2 regions of the Luteimonas sp. Soil_C_5 genome follow, and region 2 is predicted to be linked to the other one. Evidence: riboswitches for the same ligand, from Rfam matches in the RefSeq annotation. Region 2 holds a riboswitch; the other holds the start of a gene.
The links. A riboswitch is a leader RNA that binds a small molecule or an ion and turns the genes downstream of it on or off. The one in region 2 is predicted to bind cobalamin.
Positions count from the first base shown of each region.

Region 1: linked by a shared signal. The riboswitch ahead of btuB (TonB-dependent vitamin B12 receptor) and the one ahead of metE (5-methyltetrahydropteroyltriglutamate--homocysteine S-methyltransferase) in region 2 are both predicted to bind cobalamin.

Region 1 covers NZ_JBDGKA010000001.1:878,602-884,309, forward strand. The annotation lists gene bioD (dethiobiotin synthase) at 1-529, opposite strand, end outside; gene AC3A5K_RS04225 (TMEM175 family protein) at 526-1,302, opposite strand; gene AC3A5K_RS04230 (GAF domain-containing protein) at 1,301-1,783, shown strand; gene AC3A5K_RS04235 (TfoX/Sxy family protein) at 1,780-2,151, shown strand; cobalamin riboswitch at 2,236-2,462, shown strand; gene btuB (TonB-dependent vitamin B12 receptor) at 2,591-4,474, shown strand; gene AC3A5K_RS04245 (cold-shock protein) at 4,542-4,748, opposite strand; gene AC3A5K_RS04250 (S-methyl-5'-thioinosine phosphorylase) at 4,846-5,601, opposite strand.
Region 2 covers NZ_JBDGKA010000004.1:257,975-263,682, forward strand. The annotation lists gene metE (5-methyltetrahydropteroyltriglutamate--homocysteine S-methyltransferase) at 28-2,322, opposite strand; cobalamin riboswitch at 2,522-2,758, opposite strand; gene AC3A5K_RS12975 (oxidoreductase-like domain-containing protein) at 2,805-2,969, opposite strand; gene AC3A5K_RS12980 (MipA/OmpV family protein) at 3,108-3,899, opposite strand; partial or broken gene AC3A5K_RS12985 (winged helix-turn-helix domain-containing protein) at 3,986-4,246, opposite strand; gene AC3A5K_RS12990 (acid phosphatase) at 4,361-5,215, opposite strand; gene AC3A5K_RS12995 (transaldolase) at 5,218-5,708, opposite strand, start outside.

The DNA of each region.
Region 1 (5,708 bases), on a different contig from region 2:
TGCCGATCCATCCGACCAGCCGGCAGCCGTCGGCCTCGATCGCGCGCGCGGTCAGTCGCGCATGGCTCAGGCACCCCAACCTGATCCCGACCACCAGCACTACGGCACCGCCGAGCTGCCGCGCCAGATCCTGGTGCTCGAGGCCTTCGGCCAACGGCGCATCCCAGCCGCCGGCGCCTTCCACCAGCACGATATCGGCGCCTGCCGCGAGCCGCGCGTGTGCGGCATACAGATGCGCGACATCGACGCGCACGCCTGCCGCGATCGCGGCCAGTGTCGGTGCCGTCGGCTCCGGCAACGCGACCGGATTGATGTCGGCATAGTCCGGCCGCGGATCGCTGGCCGCCTGCAGCGCCAGCGCGTCTTCGTTTCGCCAGCGCCCGTCGATCCAGTCGCAGCCGCTGGCGATCGGTTTCATGCCGACCGCGCGCAGGCCGGCGCCGCGCAGCGCGTGCAGCAGCGCGACGCTCGAATGGGTCTTGCCGATGCCGGTATCGGTCCCGGTCACCAGCACGGTGCGCGTGCTCATCCCGCCTCCGTCGCGGCGCGCACGCGCGCCAGCTCACGCGCACTGCGCAGGCCGTACCACGGCATCAGCACCGCGAGCGTGCAGTAGATGATGCCCGGCAGGCCCTGCCAGACACTGGCGGCCGGCATCGGCAACAGCGCGAGCACGATCGACAGCGCGCACGGAATCATCAGCCACAGCATCGCGCCGGCATCCTGGCGCAGCAGGCAGCGCTCCACCGGATCCAGTTCCAACACGTCGGCGCGCGCGAGCGCGTGCCGGTTGAGCAGTGCGATGACACTGCACATCGCCGCGAAACCGAGTCCGTAGATCACGTACAGGCTGCGGAACGCGCCGGCCCCGAAATCGATCGGCATCGGCGACGGCGCCCAACCCGCGGTCAGGAAATGCAGCGAGATGCCCATGATCAGGCGCAGCGGATAAACGTACAGCAGCGCCACCGCGATCAGTGCGAGTCCGAGCGTGGTCACGCGCGCATCGGCCAACCCGGTGCGGCGGCTGAAGCGATGGTGTGACGCCCAGAACATCGCCAGGATCGCGAAGCCGGCGATGAAGGCCGGTGCGCGCCGCAGGGCCTCGTGCAGCTCCGGCATGCTGGCCGGCATCGCGTCGAAGGACACGACCAGCAGCGTCACCGCGAACGCGAACGCGGCATCGACGAACGTCTCCAGGCGCGAGGCCTGCATTCCGCGGAGACGGAAGCCGTCGCCATCGCGCGGCAGGCCATCCAGCCGGTCTGGCCCCTGGGGGGCCGCTGCTACACTCCGCGACATGTTCACCTCATCTGCCCTGACCGGCACCAAGCCCGAACAGTATGCCGCGCTCGCCGCGCAGGCCCGCGGCCTGCTGCATGGCGAAACGGACCGGATCGCGAATGCGGCCAATCTTTCGGCCCTGGTCTACCACGCGCTGCCGGACCTCAACTGGGTCGGGTTCTATCTCTATGACGGCACCGAGCTGGTCGTCGGCCCGTTCCAGGGCCTGCCAGCCTGTGTGCGCATCCCGCTCGACAAGGGCGTCTGCGGCGCTGCGGCGCGCACCCGGCAGACCCAGCGCGTCGATGACGTGCATGCCTTCCCGGGCCATATCGCCTGCGACGGCGCGACCCGGTCGGAACTCGTCGTGCCGCTGTTCGACGGCGCAAAGCTGATCGGCGTGTTCGATCTCGACAGCCCCCTGCCCGCGCGCTTCGACGCCGACGACCAGACCGGGCTGGAAGCCATCGCCGCACTGTTCGTCGAGACGCTGCGGTGAGCCTGTCCGACCTGCGCAACATCGGCCCGAAATCCGCGGCCTGGTTGCGACAGGTGGGCGTGCGCACGCGTGAGGATCTCGAGGCCGCCGGACCACTGGACGCGTTCATGCGCGTGCGCCGCGCCGGCTTCAAGCCCAGCCTCAACCTGCTGTACTCGCTCGAGGGCGCCCTGCGCGGCTGTCACTGGCAGGATGTGCCCGAAGACCGGCGCCATGCACTGGTGCAGGCCGCCGAAGCAGCCATCGCGCAGTTGCCCGACCCGCGTGGCCGCCCCGCGGCGGGACCGGTGACGACGACCGTGCACCAGGCGCCGACCGATGCATCGGACGCGCCGCTCGATCGCCTGTTCGATCGCAACGACGACTGAGCCCTCGTCATGACGCATCGATGCGTCGCGTCGATGGCCACCCGCCTCTTGCGGCGCCCGGGTCCAACGCCGGCGGCTGACGTACAATCCCGCCTGCTTCGAGGTGATCCCCCGGCATTCGTCCGGCGGATTGAAACGGGAAGCCGGTGACGACGGTCGCAATGCGACCTCCATTCCGGCACTGCCCCCGCAACGGTAAGCGTGTACAAGGCGTCGCATCCGCCACTGTGCTCCGGCACGGGAAGGCGCGACGCCCGGGCCCCTGCGGCCCACGCGCGAGTCCGGAGACCGGCCCCGAAGTCCACTGATTGCGATGCGGCGGGCATTGCGGCGGCGTTCCGGGCACCTGGTGTCCGGACGGCAGCCGTGTCCGTCCTGCGCGATCTCCATGACCGAGCCGTCGCATGTGCGTGGGTGCACGTGCGCCAAGGAGACAGCAATGCCGTTCCGTACCCTGACCGTGGCGATCGTCGCCGCCCTTGTCTCGCCCGTCGTCGGCGCGGCGACTGCCGCCGATTCGCGCGAACTCGACACCGTGCTCGTCACCGCCAACCGCAGCGCAAGCACGCTCGGCGACACCATCGTGCCGGCCCAGGTCATCGACCGCGCCGAAATCGAACGCACCCAGGCGCGCGACCTGCCCGAACTGCTGCGCGGTCGCGCCGGCATCCAGATCGGCAACTCCGGTGGTCCAGGCAAGCAGACCTCGATCTTCATGCGCGGCAGCGAATCCGACCATGTGCTGGTGCTGGTCGATGGCGTGCGCATCGGTTCGGCGACCGCCGGCCTCGCCGCATTCCAGGACATTCCGGTCGACCAGATCGAGCGGGTCGAAATCGTCCGCGGTCCGCGCTCCAGCCTCTACGGCTCGGAAGCCATCGGCGGCGTCATCCAGATCTTCACCCGCCGCAACACCGGCGCGATCAGCCCGCACGCGCGCATCGGCGTGGGCAGCCATGACCTGCGCGAAGCCAGCGCCGGCATCGGTGGCCGCGCCGGCCGCGGCTGGTTCGGCGTCGATGCCGCATTCCAGCGCACCGACGGCATCGACGCCTGTCGGGGCCGCGGTCCATTGAACGGCGACTTCGGCGCCGGTTGCTCGGTCGACGAGCCCGACCGCGACGGCTACCGCAATCTGTCGCTCAATCTGCGTGGCGGGGTGGAACTCGCCGACGGTCTCAGCCTCGAAGGCAACGCGCTGCATGCCGACGCCTTCAACGAATATGACGGTGGCCCCTTCGGCGGCAACGAAGCCGACATCGTGCAGCAGGTCGTTGGCGGCAAGCTGACCTACGCCCCATCGGACGCTGTGCGTCTGACCGCGCAGGCCGGTCGCAACTACGACAAGGCAAAGAACTACTACCGCGACCAGGACACGCTGGAACGCAGCGACGTCAGCCGGTTCGACACCCGGCGCGACACCGCCTCGTTGCAGGCCGACATCGGCCTTGCGCCGATGCAGCGGTTTACGCTCGGCTTCGACTGGATGTCCGACAACGTCGAAAGCACGACCGATTACGCTTTGACCTCGCGCGACAACTTCGCCGTGTTCTCCGATTACACGGCACGCTTCGGTGCGCACCGCGTGCAGGCCGGTGTGCGTCACGACGACAACGAGCAGTTCGGTGGCCACACCACCGGCAGCCTCGGTTGGGGTCTGGACCTCGACCACGGCCTGCGTCTCAACGCCAGCGCCGCGACCAGCTTCAAGGCGCCGACGTTCAACGATCTCTACTTCCCGTGGGGCAGTGGCAATCCGGATCTCGAGCCCGAACGTGCGAAGACCGCCAACCTCGGCCTCGCGCAGTACGGCGACAACTGGAACTGGTCGATCAACGCGTTCGAAAGCCGCGTCGACGATCTGATCTTCCTCGACAGCAACTTCGTCCCGCAGAACATCCAGGAAGCCCGCATCCGCGGCGCCGAACTGACGTTCGCGACCACGCTCGCCGGCTTCGACCTGTCGACCGAACTGAGCCACGTCGATCCGCGCGACCGCAGCGACAACGCCAACAACGGCAACCTGCTCGCCCGTCGTGCGCGCAACAGCGGCCGTCTCGACATCGACCGCAGCTTCGGCGATTTCCGCATCGGCACCACGCTGCGCGCCAGCAGCAGCCGCTACGACAACGCCGCCAATACGGTGCGCGTCGCCGGCCACGGCACGCTGGACCTGCGCGCCGCGTGGGCGTTCAACCCCGACTGGACGCTGGAAGCCCGCGCGACCAACGTGTTCGACAAAAACTACGAGACCGTGAACTGGTATTACCAGCCGGGTCGCGAGTACGGTCTGGCGCTGCGCTGGTCGCCGGTCACGCGCTGACGCATCTCGATCGTCCACGAAAAAGCCCCGCATTCGCGGGGCTTTTTTGTTGTCAGGTATCGTCGACTCAGGCGGCGGGTGCAACCCCGCTGGCCTGGGCGCCCTTGGGCCCCTGGGTCACCTCGTAACTGACGCGCTGCCCCTCCTGCAGCGAACGGAAGCCCGTCGAGGTGATCGACGAGTAATGCACGAAGACGTCCGCGCTCCCGTCCTCGGGCGCAATGAAACCGAATCCCTTCGCATCGTTGAACCACTTCACTGTGCCGTATTGCATGAACGTCTGACCTCGTCTGGATACGTGATGGCCGACCGGGCATGCAAGGCGCCCGGCCGGCGTCCCGAGTATGCAAAGCAATCGCGACGCCGCGCAATCACCGGGCCAGCAGTGCGCGCAGCAGCAGCGGAATACCGGACGATGCAGCGGCGACATTGGCGAGCACGTCGTCGAACGTGATCACTTCGTCCACCTGCGGGCCGGCGCCGGCCGCCCAGTTGGCGACGATGGCCAGACACGCGTAATCGAGTTCCAGTTCGCGTGCCAGTCCGGCCTCGGGCATGCCGGTCATGCCCACGAGATCGCAGCCGTCCCGGCGCATCCGGGCGATTTCCGCACGGGTTTCCAGCCGCGGCCCCTGGGTCGCGCCATAACAACCGTCTCCCACAAGATCGACGCCGGCGGCGCGCGCAGCGTCGAGGACCTCGCGCCGGAGCCCGGGCGTATAGGGATCGCCGAAGTCGACATGCAGGACATCGGTGCCCGGCTCCTCGCAGAACGTCGACACCCGGCCCCAGGTGTAGTCGATCAACTGGTCCGGACAGGCCAGCACCCGCGGACCGAACCGTTCGGTGATGCCGCCGACCGTATTCAGGGCCAGCACCCGCTTCGCACCCAGCGCCTGCAGCGCCGACAGGTTGGCGCGGTAGTTCACCTGGTGCGGCGGGACCGAATGGCCCTCGCCATGACGCGCGAGGAACGCGACGCGCCTGCCGTCCAATGTGCCGACACGCACCGGCCCCGACAACGCGCCGTATCGCGTGACCGGCTGGTGCGGTTCGACGTCCTGCAGATCGGCCAGTTGGTAGAGGCCGGTGCCGCCGATCACGGCGAAATCGATATCGAGAGTCATGAGGGGTCGCGGGTGCTGTGGACTAGCGTCCATTGTCCGATGTGCAGGCGTCCGAGGCACGTTTTCGCGCAAAACCGCGCACACGATCCTCATGACCTGCCTGGGAC
Region 2 (5,708 bases):
GGACGATCCGGCGTGCGGCGTTCCTGCCTATGCCGCCTGCGTCACCGGCGTCGTCCCGCGCATCCGCCGTGCGGCCTCCACCAGTGCCTGCAAGGCGGCCTGCGTTTCCGGCCAGCCGCGGGTCTTGAGGCCGCAGTCCGGATTGACCCACAGCTGCGCGGGTGGGATCAGTGCCGCGGCGCGTTCCAGCAGGCGGGTCATCTCGTCGACGTCGGGCACGCGTGGCGAGTGGATGTCGTAGACGCCGGGGCCGATGCCGTTGGGATAGCGGAAACGCACGAAGGCATCCAGCAGTTCCATGCGCGAGCGCGAGGTCTCGATCGAGATCACGTCGGCGTCCATCGCGGCGACGGCCTCGATGATGTCGTTGAACTCCGAGTAGCACATGTGCGTGTGGATCTGGGTGGTATCCGCCACACCCGATGCGCTGATGCGGAAGCTCTCGACGGCCCAGTCCAGGTACGCCGCCCAGTCCTCGCGACGCAGCGGCAGGCCTTCGCGCAGCGCCGGCTCGTCGATCTGGATCACGCCGATGCCGGCCGCTTCGAGATCCAGCACTTCGTCGCGCAGCGCGAGCGCGATCTGCCGGCAGGTGGCGGCGCGCGGCTGGTCGTCGCGGACGAAGGACCACTGCAGGATCGTCACCGGTCCGGTCAGCATGCCCTTCATCGGCCGCTCGGTCAGCGACTGCGCGTAGCGCGACCAGCGCACCGTCATCGGCGCGGGTCGCGCGACGTCGCCCCAGATCAGCGGCGGTTTCACGCAGCGCGAGCCGTAGCTCTGCACCCAGCCGAGCTTGGTGAAGGCGAAGCCGTCGAGCTGCTCGCCGAAGTACTCGACCATATCGTTGCGCTCGAACTCGCCGTGTACCAGCACGTCGAGGCCCAGCGCCTCCTGTGCGCGCACGCAGCGTTCGGTTTCGGCGGCGATGAAGGCGTCGTAATCGGCGTCGGCCAGCGTGCCGGACTTGTGCGCCGCGCGTGCCTCGCGCACTTCGTGGGTCTGCGGGAAGGAGCCGATCGTGGTGGTGGGGAACGCCGGCAGCGGACGCAAGGCGTCCTGCGCCGCACGCCGGATGTGGAACGGCGATGCGCGGCGCCCATCCCCGGGCGCGACCGCGGACACGCGCGCGGCGACATCATCGCGATGCACGCGCGGGGACCGGCGGCGGGCGTCCACATCGGCGCGCGCCTGCGCGAGGCGTGGTTCCGCCGCGTCCGCATCGGCCACGGCGTCGGCCAGCAGGCGTAGTTCGCCGAGCTTCTGCACCGCGAATGCGAGCCAGCTGCGCAGTTCGGCATCCAGCGCCTTCTCCTGCGCGAGGTCCACCGGCACGTGCAGCAGCGAACACGAGGGCGCGAGCTGCACCGGATCGGCGCCGCGCGCCTCCACGGCGTAGCGCGCGAGCACCAGCGCCTCGTCCAGTCGCGTACGCCAGATATTGCGGCCGTCGACGAGGCCCAGCGACAGCGTGTGACCGGCCGGCAATGCGCGCAGCACGGCATCGAGCTGCGCGCGGCCGCGCACCAGATCCACGTGCAGACCGTCGACCGGCAGCGATGCGGCGAGGTCGAGATTGTCGTCGAGCGCACCGAAGTAGGTCGCCAGCAGCAGCTTCGGCCGGGGGCTGCAGGCGAGCGCCGCGTAGGCGCGGCGATACGCGTCCCGCGTGGCGACGTCGAGATCCAGCACCAGCGCCGGCTCGTCGATCTGCACCCAGTCCGCGCCCGCGTCATGCAGCCTGCCCAGCAGTTCGGCATAGACCGGCAGCAGGCGCTCGAGCAGTGCGAAGCAATCGCTGCCATCGGTGGTCTTCGACAGCCACAGCAGCGTGACCGGACCGATCAGCACCGGCCGCGTTTCGATGCCGGCGGCTTTCGCTTCGAGATATTCGCGCACCGGCTTGTCGTCGCGCAGCGCGAAGGTCTGGCCGGCATGCAGCTCGGGGACGATGTAGTGGTAGTTGGTATCGAACCACTTGGTCATCTCGAGCGCGTGCAGATCGGTGCCGCCGCGTTGATGCCCGCGCGCGAGGGCGAAGTAGCCGGCCAGCGGATCGGCATCGGCCAGTGCGCGATAGCGATCGGGAATGGCATCGACGCAGAACGCCGCGTCGAGCACCTGGTCGTAAAGCGAGAAATCGTTGCTGGGTGGAACGTCCACACCCGCCTCGCGTTGCAGCGTCCAGTGCCGCAGACGCAGGGTGCGGGCGATGTCCTGCAACGCCGCGGCGTCCACGCCGCGCCAGTGGGCCTCGACCGCGCGCTTGAGTTCGCGGCGCGCGCCGATGCGGGGAAAACCGAGATTGCCGATCTGTGTCATGTGCTGTGCTCCTCAATGCGCTGGATGCTTGAGGCACGAAGGACCGCACGCCGCGACCCGGGGGCCACGGACAGCGCAGGCGACCTTCGCCCCCTCGGGCGAACCGGGCCTGCGCGCGGACATGCGGGATCGACCACGCGCTGCGTGGCACGACACCGATCACCTCCCCGCGGAGGTCCAGGTCGAACGTCCACGCGGTCATGCGCGGACGGCCAGGGCAGGTCTTCGGGCTCATGGACGGGCCACGTACGTGGCGGGCCTACTGTCCGTCGCTTCCCGGCCCGTGCGGGCGCCAGTGCGATGACGGAGGTCGTTTCCAATTACCGCTGCGGGGCAGCGCCGGAATTGCCACGGACGGACCGCGGCGCACCGGCTTCCCTTTTAATCCATCGCCATATCGCGATATAGAGATGGAACCAAGGCCCGGCGAAGGTACGCCGCGCGTGGGGACAGGTCAATACGGCCCGCGGCGGGCCGTCCGCTCAGCCGGCATCCGGATGGCGCAGGCGCCACGCGGCCAGCTGCTCGCGGTAGTACTGCAGCTCTTCGGCGTAGGTGTCATGCACGCAGACCGCGCAGCCGCTGTCGCAGCAGTCGCTGGGCAAGGGCGGCTCGGGCGGCAGCGGCTTCGGATCGGGGTCGGACACCGGCGACGGACTCGTCAAAGCGGGGGCGCCGATGATGCCGGGCCGGGCGCGGCGCGGCCAGCCGTCGCTGCGACGACGGTCAGCCAAGTGCCTACGCAGCACGGCAACCGGGGCCGGTCGCCGCGTGCGGACCGCGGGTCAGAAGCGATAGCTGACGCCGGCAAACAGCGAAGGCACGCCGTCGGCGCCGCGCTCCAGCAACGGGCTGTCCGTCAGCTCGTCGGGCAGCAGGCGATAGCTGGCGCCGCCGATGAAGCTCCAGCGTTCGCCGAGCGGACGCATGGCAGCCACGCTGACCGAGGGCACGACGGCCGAGCCGGGGTTGTAGCGGGTCACGCCGCGCGCGACTTCGGCATCCAGCGTGCCGAAGTAGTAGTTGGTCAGATCCTTCGACAGCCAGCGCACGCCGGCGCTGGGCAGCAGCGTCCAGGCGCCGGACCGCAGCATGTAGGTGTATTCGACGCCGAACTCGTGACCGCCGCTGGTATCGGTGACATCGGCCAGGGCCTGCACGCGCACGCGGCCGAAGCTGCCCGACCACGAGGCGCCGATGCCGGCATCGAGGCCATGGTCGCGATCGTCGAGCAGGCGCGCGTCGAGCCCGTTGCCGGCCAGGCCCGACGTGCTGAGATCGTCGATGTCGAAGCCGTCGAGACGCGCGGACACGAGCGCGTCGAGCTGGAACGCGCCGGTGTCGACCAGATGGATGCCGCCGGCGATACCGCGCAGGAACAGGCGCTCGCCTTCATACGCGAACGTCGGGAACGGCAGTACGCGTGCGCCTTCGCCGACATAGGGGCTGTCGGCCGCGGCGATGGCGATGCCGAGCGACCAGCCGGGCGGCTGGTCGGGCGGACCGGGGCGTTCATCGCGTGTCTGCGCCAGGGCGAGGCCCGGAACCAGAGCGAGCAGTACAAGAGTGGATTTCATCGGAGCGTCCAGGCACGGGGGAAAGGGGCAGCGCGTCGGGCGTCTCGCCCGGTCGCACCATACCGGCTCCGGGCGACACCTCGCGCTCACGTCGGTGGAATCTCGAAGCGGTAACCGACGCCATAGACCGAACGCACCCAGTCCTCGCCGCCCACGTCGCCGAGCTTGCGGCGCAGGTTCTTGACGTGACTGTCGACGGTGCGGTCGGTGACGATGCGATGGTCGGCGTAGAGACGGTCCATCAGCTGTTCGCGCGAATACACGCGTCCGGGCGATACGGCCAGCGTGCGCAGCAGGCGGAACTCGACCTGGGTGAGATCCAGCGCGCGGCCGTCGACGGTGGCGCGGCGCCGTCTGCACAGGGTCGATCACCTTGCGTGGACCTGGAGATCGGCGGCACTCGGCGCAGGGGTTGCGTACGCACTGGCTGATGCGTGCAGTCGCAGCCCCGACCGACGCGCTCAGTCGACGGCGTCGGCCGTCGGCACGGGCGAACGACGCAGGGCGATCGTTTCGGCATCGCAGCCCGTGGGGTGTGCGCCGCGCGCGCGTTGCGCGGCGACTTCGCGTTGCGCGGCTGCAAGGTCGGCCTGGAACTCCGGGCTGGCCTGCAGCCGCGCGAACGTGGCCGCACCGACCAGCTGCGCCTGCACGATGTCGCTGTACCAGTGCACGTTGCAGACCAGGCGGCTCTCCGCGAAGCTGCGGCCGCGCTGCAGCAGCGGGTCCGCGCGCTCCGGCGCCACGGCGACCAGGGTCAGCGCCCAGGTCCAGCCGATCGCGGTGTGGCCCGACGGATACGCCGCGCTGGTCCGCAGCCGCGCATCGTCCTCGGGCGTGCACACCGCGCCGCCGTTCGACAGGAACGGACGCGGACGCTGCCACTGGTCCTTGGCTGCGCGGTTGGTCGCCGCCGCATCGGCCAGCGAACGCCGCAGCAGTCGCACCAGATGCGGCGTGTCCGTCGCATCGACCGGCACGCCCAGTGCGCAGGCGAACAGATCGCCACCGGCCGGAAAATCGAGATCGGCATCGACCGTCGCCTGTTGCCAGCGGCGGCTGTCGTGCAGGGCCAGCGCGCGCCGGGCGATGTCGTCGTCGAGCGCATGCGCCGCCGTGCCCGGGGCCGGCGGTGCCGGCACCAGCGCGGCGCTGTCGAAGGCCACGCCGTCGAGATAGCCGATCGTGATGCCCGGGCTGCGCTCGGGCACGACGACGGCGTCCGGCACCGTCTGCGAACGCGCCGCGCAGGCAGCGACGCACGCGCTGACCACGACGGCCAGCACCACGCCCGCGGAGGGCCGGCCGATGCGCATGCTCAGCGCGCGCGCAGGCGCTGGGCGATGGTTTCGCGCAGGGCGTCGAGATCCTTGGCGAACGCGGCGATGCCGTCGCGCAGCTTCTCGGTCGCCATCGGATCGGCGGCCATGGCCTGCACGAAGGCTTCGGCATCGACCGGCGTCGACGCCACGCCGTCGCTCTTGCCCGCCTGCAGCTTGCGCGGCAGCGGGCCGTGCTCGGCCGCCAGCGCCTCCAGCAGTTCGGGCGAGATCGTCAGGCGGTCGCAGCCGGCCAGCGCCTCGATCTGTGCGGTGGAGCGGAACGAGGCGCCCATGACGATCGTCGGCGAGCCGCGACGCTTGAACTCGGCATAGACGTCGCGCACGAAGCGCACGCCCGGATCGTCGTCGATCGTCGCCGGGCTTTCGCCGTTGGCGACGTACCAGTCGAGGATGCGACCGACGAACGGCGAGATCAGGAACACGCCGGCCTCGGCGCAGGCGATCGCCTGGTCGCGGTTGAAGATCA